Regions from separate parts of the Chryseobacterium sp. II3a genome, predicted to be linked through region 3. Evidence: riboswitches for the same ligand, from Rfam matches in the RefSeq annotation. Region 3 holds a riboswitch; each other region holds the start of a gene.
What was found. Region 3 has a riboswitch for S-adenosylmethionine ahead of AC3HD6_RS05685 (SusC/RagA family TonB-linked outer membrane protein). Riboswitches for the same ligand answer to the same signal wherever they lie in the genome.
Positions count from the first base shown of each region.

Region 1 (3,289 bases), on a different contig from region 3:
CCCCTCACCAGAGGTAGAAATATCTGCAAACGAGTTATTAAAATACTGCTGCTGTAATGATGGTGCCCTAAATCCTGTTCCTACGGCCGCTCTTATTGCATAATTTTTTATAAACTCATATCTTACTGCTAACTTTCCGTTCAGGGTACTCCCAAAATCTGAATAGTTTTCATATCTGGCAGCGGCATCAATATTCAGCTTTTTATCCAGATCATAAGAAATATCAGCATATACTGCAGTGGCGTGTCTGTCTTTTTTTAAGGCATTGTCTGGTGAAAAACCTATAAAAGATTGTGAACCTCCCGCACCAATGACTTTAGAGTCTTTTGTTGCTATATTTCCGTTTTCATCATATTGGGTATAAGATGCCTCGTCTCCTGCTTTGATCTGATATTGTTCGAATCTGAACTCTCCACCGAATGCGATATTGAAGTTCTTGATTTTTTTTGAAACATCAAGATTGACCGTATTTTGCAAAAAGCTATGAGCTCCCGCATAAAACTGTGTTGGAGACTTGATCCCAAGAGAGGCATTATTGGTATTGCTTACATTATAGTTGAAAGTATTATTTCCAAAGGTATTGCTCAGGTCAATCAGCCAATTGTTGACATTATACTTCACTCCTACAGCATAAGAGATATCATAAATCTGAGAATTCAGGACTGCCTGAAAACCGTTGGGATATATTTCTTTAACAATATTAAAATCTTCATTGGGAAGTCTTCTGAAACCATATCCTTTCCCTTCTTTAATACTGAATCCACCAAAAGAATAGAACTTAAAGTTATCGCCCAAAGGATATTCTGCATTGAAAAACAATTGCCCCTGTCTGATTTGCGCGTCTCCAATCTGGAAATTAAAATAGTCTCTTGTTAATCCCCTTCTTCTTATTTCATCATCATCATTTTGTCTTGCAATATCTGGATTGTCTGCAAATTCGTAGGCAAAATTATTTCCGAAAATATCAAGATCGTGATTTTGGGTTCTCGTTGTTTTTCCTCTGTGGCTTAATTGCAATGAAAGATTGACAAATCCATCATTTTTCCCAAGAGATGTTCCATAATTAACTCCCGCCTGGTAAGTATCGCCGTCATTTCTTCCACTTAATCCATAGGTTAAACTTGCGGAAGCTCCGGCATTCTTTTTTAGAATAATATTAATCACTCCGGCAATAGCATCAGAACCATATTGTGCAGCAGCACCATCTCTTAACACTTCAATTTTTTCAATAGCAATAACAGGAATGGTGCTTAAATCTGTACCTACAGATCCATTCCCTACCGTATTCTGATAGTTTACCAGGGAGGTTGTATGTCTTCTTTTCCCATTAAGCAATACTAAAACCTGATCAGGTCCCATTCCTCTTAAAGTAACAGGATCAATATGTTCCGTTCCGTCTGAAGCAGATTGTCTTACGGAATTAAATGAAGGGATTACATAATTCAGAAGGTCCTGAGCCGTCATTTGCGGAGACGATCTTTGAACTTTATCAATATTGATCACATCTACAGGAACCGGTGTTTCCAGTTTTGTTCTTTTAACGTTACGGTTTCCTACGATGATAATGTCTTCGATTTGTTTTTCTTTTTCCTCCTGCTCCTGGGCAGCGACCCATATTGTCCCCAGCAATAATACAGCTGTGCTTAGTTTTTTCATCTTTGTTCTTGCCAATTAATAAATATTCTTCCGCAGATGATTCTGCAGCTACACAAGACTTCAAGAAATGGAATTCATATAGAAATATTGACTTCACTTATCTCCCCCACCGGGTTGGAATTAGCACCTTTACATTTCAGGAATTATGCAGGTTGCTAAGGTTTCATTGGGCCAAATCCCTCCACCTTTCTTGATAAATCTAGTGCAAAGGTAGACTAATTTTTCAAATATGCAAAAAGCGAATTACCCCCTATAAAGAAAAAAGGCAAATTCGCTGAATTGCCAATTTGCCTTTCTATTTATTTTACAATCATCTTTTGAATAGCGATTCCTGTTTCTGATTTCAGATGAACCAGATAAGTTCCGGATGGATAATTGATCTTCAGTTCATAAGTACCATTTTCTTTATCCAGTTTGAACGCATCAAGCTTTTTACCACTCATTTCGAAAATGATGATTTCTCCGTTCCTGGCTTTGTTGAAAATCAGTTTAGCAAATCCATTTTTGATCGGATTATCAGCGATCTGAAGAGATAATTTGTTTGCTGCATTCACATCAGACGTAGATAAAGATCCGGCATTGTTTCCAAAAATTCTGAATTCTCCAGGCTGCAAAGTAATGGGTGCAGTAGTTGACACAATATTTGAAACAGTCTCATCCATCAAATTTTTCCACTGTCCAACATACGGAAAATAAGGAATAACATTTTGTACAGCTGTAGAATAATTCGCCAGAACGACTACGTTTTTCATTCCATTGATGGTAGTATCATATATATAAATCCTTGTGATTAATCCATCAGGATCATTTGCAAGGTTATTGGATTCTATACTATAAGTTTTTGATTTGAATACCGGATGGGTATTTCTGATATCAATAATCTTTGCCCATGTATCATACACTGCTTTTCTGTTAACATCACTGTCATATCCTAATGTGAAAGCTACAGGCTTTTCATCAGTTCTGCACCCGTTGCTGATACTTCCATCAGCACATCGGTTGATACTGAATTCATAGCCCAGCTCTCCAAACTGCCAGATCATTTTTGGACCGGGAATGGTAAAGAAAGTGGCTCCAAATGTTTTCATTCTTTCTAAAGCTGTACTCAAATTCTTCACACTATAACTTCCATTAACAGCTCCGTAAGCAAGGTTTTTAAACATAAGTCTTTCTTCATCATGACTTTCTCCATATCCTACAGCATGCATATTGGTAAAGCCATGAAGACTATGATTCATCCGATCATAATTGCTGTTATCTTTATACCCCATCGTATTTTGATTGTAAGGCTCTGTTTGTTTATTCCAAAGCATCACTCCTTTTCCTTCTGCTATTCTGTAATTAGCCCATTGCTGTTCTTCTGCATCCGTACCAAGGTGTTCGAATATCATATAAGAGTTTGGATCAAGGGCCCATTGTCTGTCTGCATAATGCTTCATAATATCCACTCTGTCCTGTTGATAAGCGTTGGTGCAGTTCTCATCGTTTTCAGAACAGTTTTGCGTAAATCCTTTCGTGAGATCCCAACGGAAGCCATCAATACGGTATTCTGTCAACCATTGCTGAAGACATCTTTCAACGTAATATTGAGTTGAAGGACTACTATGGTTAAAATCATTGAACACATTGTATG
Region 1 covers NZ_JBYPZJ010000008.1:177,217-180,505, forward strand. The annotation lists gene AC3HD6_RS18280 (TonB-dependent receptor plug domain-containing protein) at 1-1,656, opposite strand, end outside; SAM riboswitch class I at 1,751-1,856, opposite strand; gene AC3HD6_RS18285 (alpha-amylase family glycosyl hydrolase) at 1,956-3,289, opposite strand, start outside.
Region 1: linked by a shared signal. The riboswitch ahead of AC3HD6_RS18280 (TonB-dependent receptor plug domain-containing protein) and the one ahead of AC3HD6_RS05685 (SusC/RagA family TonB-linked outer membrane protein) in region 3 are both predicted to bind S-adenosylmethionine.

Region 2 (3,289 bases), 170 kb from region 3:
AAAAACCTTATTGGAGTCTTCTGCTACAAAGCCAATTACAGAAACATTATTGATACTATATATTTGAGATACTTTTCCTGATTTTCTTTCTGCTTCAAATTCATCAATCAGACAAGCTACTGCCTTTTCAGCATCATTTTCGTGAACCAGAATAGAGATTCCGTTTTCAATAGCTTGCTGAGAAATGACTCCCACACTGATACGCGCTAAAGTAAGCGCTTTAAAAATTCGTCCATCAATTCCGATTTCCCCTAAGAAATCTTCTCCTTCAAATTTGACAATTGATCTATTCTTCAAAAATTTTATTTCTTTAGCATTTTTCATTACTTATAAAATGTTTTTTATGATATTATTTAATTGTTGATATTCCATTAGGAAGGCATCATGCCCGTGTATAGATTGGATCTCGTGATAAGAGATATTCTCCTTTTTCTTTTTCAGATTCTCAAAACACATTCGGATTTCAGAAGCCGGGAAGAATAAATCTGTATCTACGGAGATCATGTGCATTCGTGCTTCTATGGTCTCCAGAACTGTTTTATCAGTATTGATATTCATCAGCAAATGATTCATCAGCTTATACGCTTGTAAACTAAATCTTTCGTTTAATGCGTTACCATGATAAACCAGCCAGTCTTCCGATTCCAGGCGTTGCTTGTCCTGATTGTATTTATTTTGAAATCTGTCGTTAAGTGATTCAGGAGTTCTATAGCACAACATCGCATGGATTCTTGCTTTTTGTAATGGTTCTTCTTTATCATTCAATAAAAATTTCTGAACCATACATTGTGCATGAAGCCAATCATGAGTTCTGTAATCGCAGGCAATGGGAATAAAAATTTCTGCCAGCTTTGGTTGTTTTGCTAACATTTCCCATGCAATTCCCCCACCCAAAGAGCCTCCAATAATGGCGTATAGATTTGTAATATGTAAAGCTTCCAGCCCTTTCAGAAAGATATTGGCTATATCTGAAGGGGTAAAGTCTTCATAATCTTCAATTAAAAAATGATCGTATCCATTTCCAGGAATATTAAAACACAGAACTGTATATTTATTGGTATCAATGATTTGATTTTCTCCTACCAGTTGTTTCCACCAGCCTTTTTCTCCGGATACATTCGAATTTCCGGTAAGGGCATGGTTGATTAAAATGACAGGAGCTGTAAACAGGTCTTTCCCGAAAAGCTCATAGCTTAACGAGATATTGTATTCCTTTTGGGAATGGGTTTGATACGAAAGATTAATATAGTTTAGTTCTGTTTTCAATTCTATTATATATTTTAATACAATTGAAAATGCCACAGGAAATGGCTGAAAAGAACTTCAGTAAGTTATCTGTCCAAAATAATTTTGGTAGAACGTAGCACCTTCTTTGCTTGCGCAAAGGGTTGCTAAGGTTTCATAGGGTCTAATCCCTCAACCTTTCTTGATAACATTTTCAATATTTGAATGAACGAATGGTGCAAAGGTAGTTCTTTTCTTTTAAAATCAAAAAAAAATTAATTTAATATTTAAAAAAGCCCTTAAATACTAGTATCTCAAGGGTATATTAATTATTCTTCAGACAAAAATAATTGGAATTATTTTTCAAAAAAACTACCTTCGTATGGAAAAATGATGATATATGATCGCCGAAAAAGAAAGATTACAAGATACCAAATGGAAAAACTGGGGACCTTATGTAAGCAACCGGCAATGGGGAAATGTAAGAGAAGATTATAGCCCGGACGGGAATGCATGGAACCACACCAATCATAATAACGCAGAAAGCTATGCCTACCGTTGGGGTGAAGAAGGTATTGCTGGAATTTCTGATGTAAAACAGCTGTTCTGTTTTGCTCTTTCATTCTGGAATAAAAGAGATAAAATCGTTAAGGAGCGGTTCTTTGGTTTGAGTAATCCTCAAGGGAACCATGGTGAAGATATCAAGGAAATTTTCTATTATCTGGATAATACACCTACTCATAGTTATATGAAGATGGTTTATAAATATCCAATCAATGAATTTCCTTATGACGAGCTTGTTGCAGTAAACGGAAAACGCAGCAAACAGGAACCGGAATATGAGATTTTTGATACCGGAATTTTTGATAACGATGCTTATTTTGATATTTTCATTGAATACTGTAAAGCTGATCACAATGATATTCTGGTCAGAATAACAGTTTGTAACCGAAGCCAACAAGATGCACCCATAGTAGTAGCTCCTACTGTCTGGTTCAGAAATAACTGGAAATGGGGATACAATACCTATAAAGCTGACATGCATGCTTCTTATGACGGAAGTATTAATATTGAGCACGACAGTATTTCTATTAAGAAGTTTTATTCAAGAAAAGACAATATACAAAGGGTATTCTGTGAAAATGAAACCAATACCCCAAAGCTGTATGGAGCTCCACAGGCAGAAAACACTTATTTCAAAGATGGGATCAATGATTTTATTATTCATCGCAGCAATACAGTAAACCCTGAAAAAAGAGGAACAAAAGCTTCTTTTTTAATTGATGAACTCATTGATGCCGGACAATGTGAAACCTTTGAATTCAGACTTTGCCCTGAAGCCACTGCTGAACCTTTTGAAAATTTTGATGAGATTTTTACCACAAGACAGGCTGAAGCAGAAGAATTTTATAATGAAGTTCAAAATGATACAACCAATGAGGACGAAAGGAATGTTCAAAGACAGGCTTTTGCAGGACTTCTGTGGAATAAGCAGTTTTATCATTACAATATTGGCAAATGGCTGAAAGGGGATCCGAATTTCGAGGCTCCGAGAAATTTTAACAACTATGTAAGAAATACAGAATGGAACCATCTTCACAATAAGGATATTATTTCCATGCCTGATAAATGGGAATATCCTTGGTATGCAACATGGGATCTCGCTTTTCACTGTGTTCCTCTGTCTATCATTGATGCTGAATTTGCCAAGGGACAGCTTTTACTCCTTACCAAAGAATGGTATATGCACCCTAACGGACAGCTGCCAGCCTATGAATGGAATATGAGTGATGTAAATCCACCAGTACACGCTTGGTCGTGCTTCAGGGTATTTAAGATTGATGAAAAAAATAATGGAAAACCCGATTTATTATTCCTTGAAAAAGTCTTCCAGAAACTTCTTCTGAATTTTACCTGGTGGGTGAACCGAAAGGATAAAAACGGAAAAAATATTTTCGGGGGCGGTTTCCTTGGGTTGGATAACATCGGAGCCTTTGACCGAAATATGGTGTTAGAGGATGGACAACACCTGGAACAAGCTGACGGAACAAGCTGGATGGCAATG
Region 2 covers NZ_JBYPZJ010000002.1:14,883-18,171, forward strand. The annotation lists gene AC3HD6_RS04835 (ACT domain-containing protein) at 1-297, opposite strand, end outside; gene AC3HD6_RS04840 (alpha/beta fold hydrolase) at 328-1,266, opposite strand; SAM riboswitch class I at 1,329-1,436, opposite strand; gene AC3HD6_RS04845 (MGH1-like glycoside hydrolase domain-containing protein) at 1,625-3,289, shown strand, end outside.
Region 2: linked by a shared signal. The riboswitch ahead of AC3HD6_RS04840 (alpha/beta fold hydrolase) and the one ahead of AC3HD6_RS05685 (SusC/RagA family TonB-linked outer membrane protein) in region 3 are both predicted to bind S-adenosylmethionine.

Region 3 (3,289 bases):
ATACGGTGCTCAGACTGTGGGACCTGTAAATGGACTTACTGCAACATTGTCACCGGGTAATTTTAATACAGGCTCAGGAACTCTAAGCTATACAATATCAGGAGTTCCTACAGTCACAAGCCCTATTACTACGACATTTCCATTGAGTATCGGAGGACAGACATGCGCTGCAACAGTGGGTGCAGGAGGTGGAATTTCTCCAGGTGAGCTTTTATATTACCACGGATCAATTCCACGTAAAACAGCTTCTTTTTTGTTGAGTGATTTCCTTTCTGATCTGCCGGTATTGAATAAGACGTTTAGGATTGATGCTTTCATAACTGCGCCGGGAGCTTTTGACAATACGAATGCTACTACCAATATGGCGCCCCGTCTTTATAATATTACTCCGTCAAATGTAAAAGTATGGGTCTCAGAAGTATCAACTCACACAGGGGACTCACATGGAGCTAACCTCTTAATTTTTCCAAATAATTATGCTGAATTTGATGATGGAGTTTATCTTACACAAGCGAGAAATGAGACTGTGACCTTTGATGTAACTACGGTGGATAATAAATGGTTTAGAGTATATTATGTATTACGTATTGATAATAAATCTACTGTAAGTAATGGGAATGGAAATACTACAACAGATTCCAGTACTGCAGATAACACATTGGAAGTTTATATTTCTATTCAAAGATTATATTAATGTTAAAATAGTATGATGTGCGTGATAAGAGTTGCTTGTAAAAGCAGCTCTTTTTTTTGATCTATTAATAGGAGAGAGGCTATCAATTTTTAAACAAGAAATCATTTAAGTTGGTATGGTTAGGATTAATCTAGGTTTGGGTTATTTTTAATGATATTTGTCATATTTGTGAAAATGATAATTTTTTATAACTATTTATATTAGCAGGTTTTAATTAAAATTTATATTAATTTTTGAAAAATTATCATTAAAAAACTATAAGTCCACTTGTTTTATAGACTAAAAGTTTATAGCTTTGCAACCATATTTCGATCGGCTTATAAAGAAAGATGGAGGGAACTGACCCTACGAAGTCTTGACAACCTGCATTCGTGTAAGGTGTTACATTCAGCCTTTAAAGGAAAAATAAGCATTTGGTTTATCGTATTTATCGATGCCCTTTGCTGACTTTTCAGTAAAGGGCAAAATTTTAATATATGATAAATAAAATTGATTATGATTAATAAAAATTTATTCAATTCTAAAGTTTGGATTCCGCCAGTTGCAGCATTTTTCTTAGGAGTTGTAGGGGTAAGCGGGCAGAATTCCAAACCTAAAAAAGATACCCTTAAGGAAAAGGAAATTGATGAAGTAGTGGTGGTAGCCTATGGGAAGGCTAAAAGAAACAGCTATACCGGTTCAGTAGCAACCATTTCCAGTGACAAAATCAATAACAGACCTGTAACCAATGTAACAAAGGCATTGGAAGGACAGGTTCCGGGAATTCAGGTTACTGGCGCTTCAGGACAGCCTGGAGCAACGTCTACAATCAGAATTAGAGGAGTAGGTTCAGTAAGTGCTTCCAGTGAGCCTTTGTATGTTGTGGATGGAATTCCTTTTGACGGAAATATCAATGCAATCAGCCCTAACGATATAGAATCTATCAGTGTTCTGAAAGATGCTACAGCAAGTGCTTTGTATGGTTCAAGAGGAGCAAATGGAATCATAATTATTACTACAAAGTCAGGTAAAAAAGGAGAAGCAAGAGTAAATCTTAATATCAGCCAGGGGTTCTCAGGCAGAGCGGTAAAAGATTATGAACAGGTGAATACGGATCAGTATTTCCAATTATATTGGGAGGCGATGAGAAACGGATATCAATCAGGTTCAATATCTGCGCAGCAGGCAGCCCAAATGGCAACAGATAATATTATATCTAATTTAGGAGTTAATCCTTATGGAGCTAATTATCCAAAACCTATAGGAACTGACGGTAAATTATTACCTGGAGCCAAAGCCTTATGGAATGATGACTGGAGGGACATTTTGCAAAGAGTGGCTTCCAGAAACCAGGTAGACCTTGATATCAGTGGTGGAAGTGAAAAAAGTAATTATTTCTTTTCATTAGGATATCTGGATGATAAAGGAATGGCGATTGAGTCAGGATTTAAAAGATATAATACAAGATTAAAACTCAATTCTGAAGTTAAAAGCTGGCTGAATGTTGGAGTAAACTTAAGCTATACCAACAGTATTCAACAGGCTCCAAGTTCTTCAGATTCTAAAGCTAGCAATGTTATTCAGGCTGCAAGAGTAGTTCCGTCTTTCTATCCTTATTATGAAAGAAATCCTGATGGATCTTATGTACTGGATGCAGAAGGAAACAGAGTGTATGATTTTGGAAAATACAGACCCGCTGTAGCACTTCCGAATCAGAACTTAGCCGCAAGTTTACCATTGGATAAAAATGAAAATAAGATCGATAACTTCTCAGGAAAAGGATTTGCGGAATTAACGTTCCTTCCGGAATTGAAGTTTAGATCAAGCTTTTCCGTTGATATGGTTAATTATAATGAGCATTATTATACGAATCCACTTCTTGGGCAATCAAAAGAGACTGGAGGTTCTGTTTCAAAGTTAAATAGCAGAACACTTTCTTATACAACCAGTAATATTCTTACCTATGATAAGAGATTTGGAAAACATCATATTAACGTATTGGGAGGTCACGAATTTTACAAATACGATTATCAGGTTATTTCAGGGAGCAGACAAGGTTTTTCATTACCTAATTATTATGAGCCTGATGCAGCCTCTTTATTGGTAAATTTTGGTGGAAACAGTGATAAATTAAGTTTATTAAGTTTCCTTGGAAAGGTAGAGTATGATTTTGATAATAAATATTTCTTATCCGCATCTACAAGGGCAGACAGTTCTTCAAGATTTTCAAAAGAAAATAGATGGGGTACATTCTGGTCGGTAGGAGGATCCTGGAAACTTTCAAGTGAAGAGTTTATCAGAAACCTGAATTTCTTTAACACATTGACATTACGTGCAAGTTATGGAGGGCAAGGAAATGATAAATTACAGAAACCAAACGGTTCACCGCTGTATTATGCATATCCGGAATTATATAGAGATTATGCCCTTGCCGGTGAGCCTGGAAAAACATTGGAAAAAGTAGGAACTCCAAATCTGAAATGGGAGACCAATCTTAATTTGAACTTAGGACTTGAGTTTGCTATCCTTAATAATAGAATTAAAGGTAATGTGGAGTATTTTGAAAGAAAAAGTAAAGATCTTCTGTTTAATGTACCGGTTGCTCCATCTTTAGGA
Region 3 covers NZ_JBYPZJ010000002.1:183,470-186,758, reverse strand. The annotation lists gene AC3HD6_RS05690 (hypothetical protein) at 1-694, shown strand, start outside; SAM riboswitch class I at 1,009-1,106, shown strand; gene AC3HD6_RS05685 (SusC/RagA family TonB-linked outer membrane protein) at 1,190-3,289, shown strand, end outside.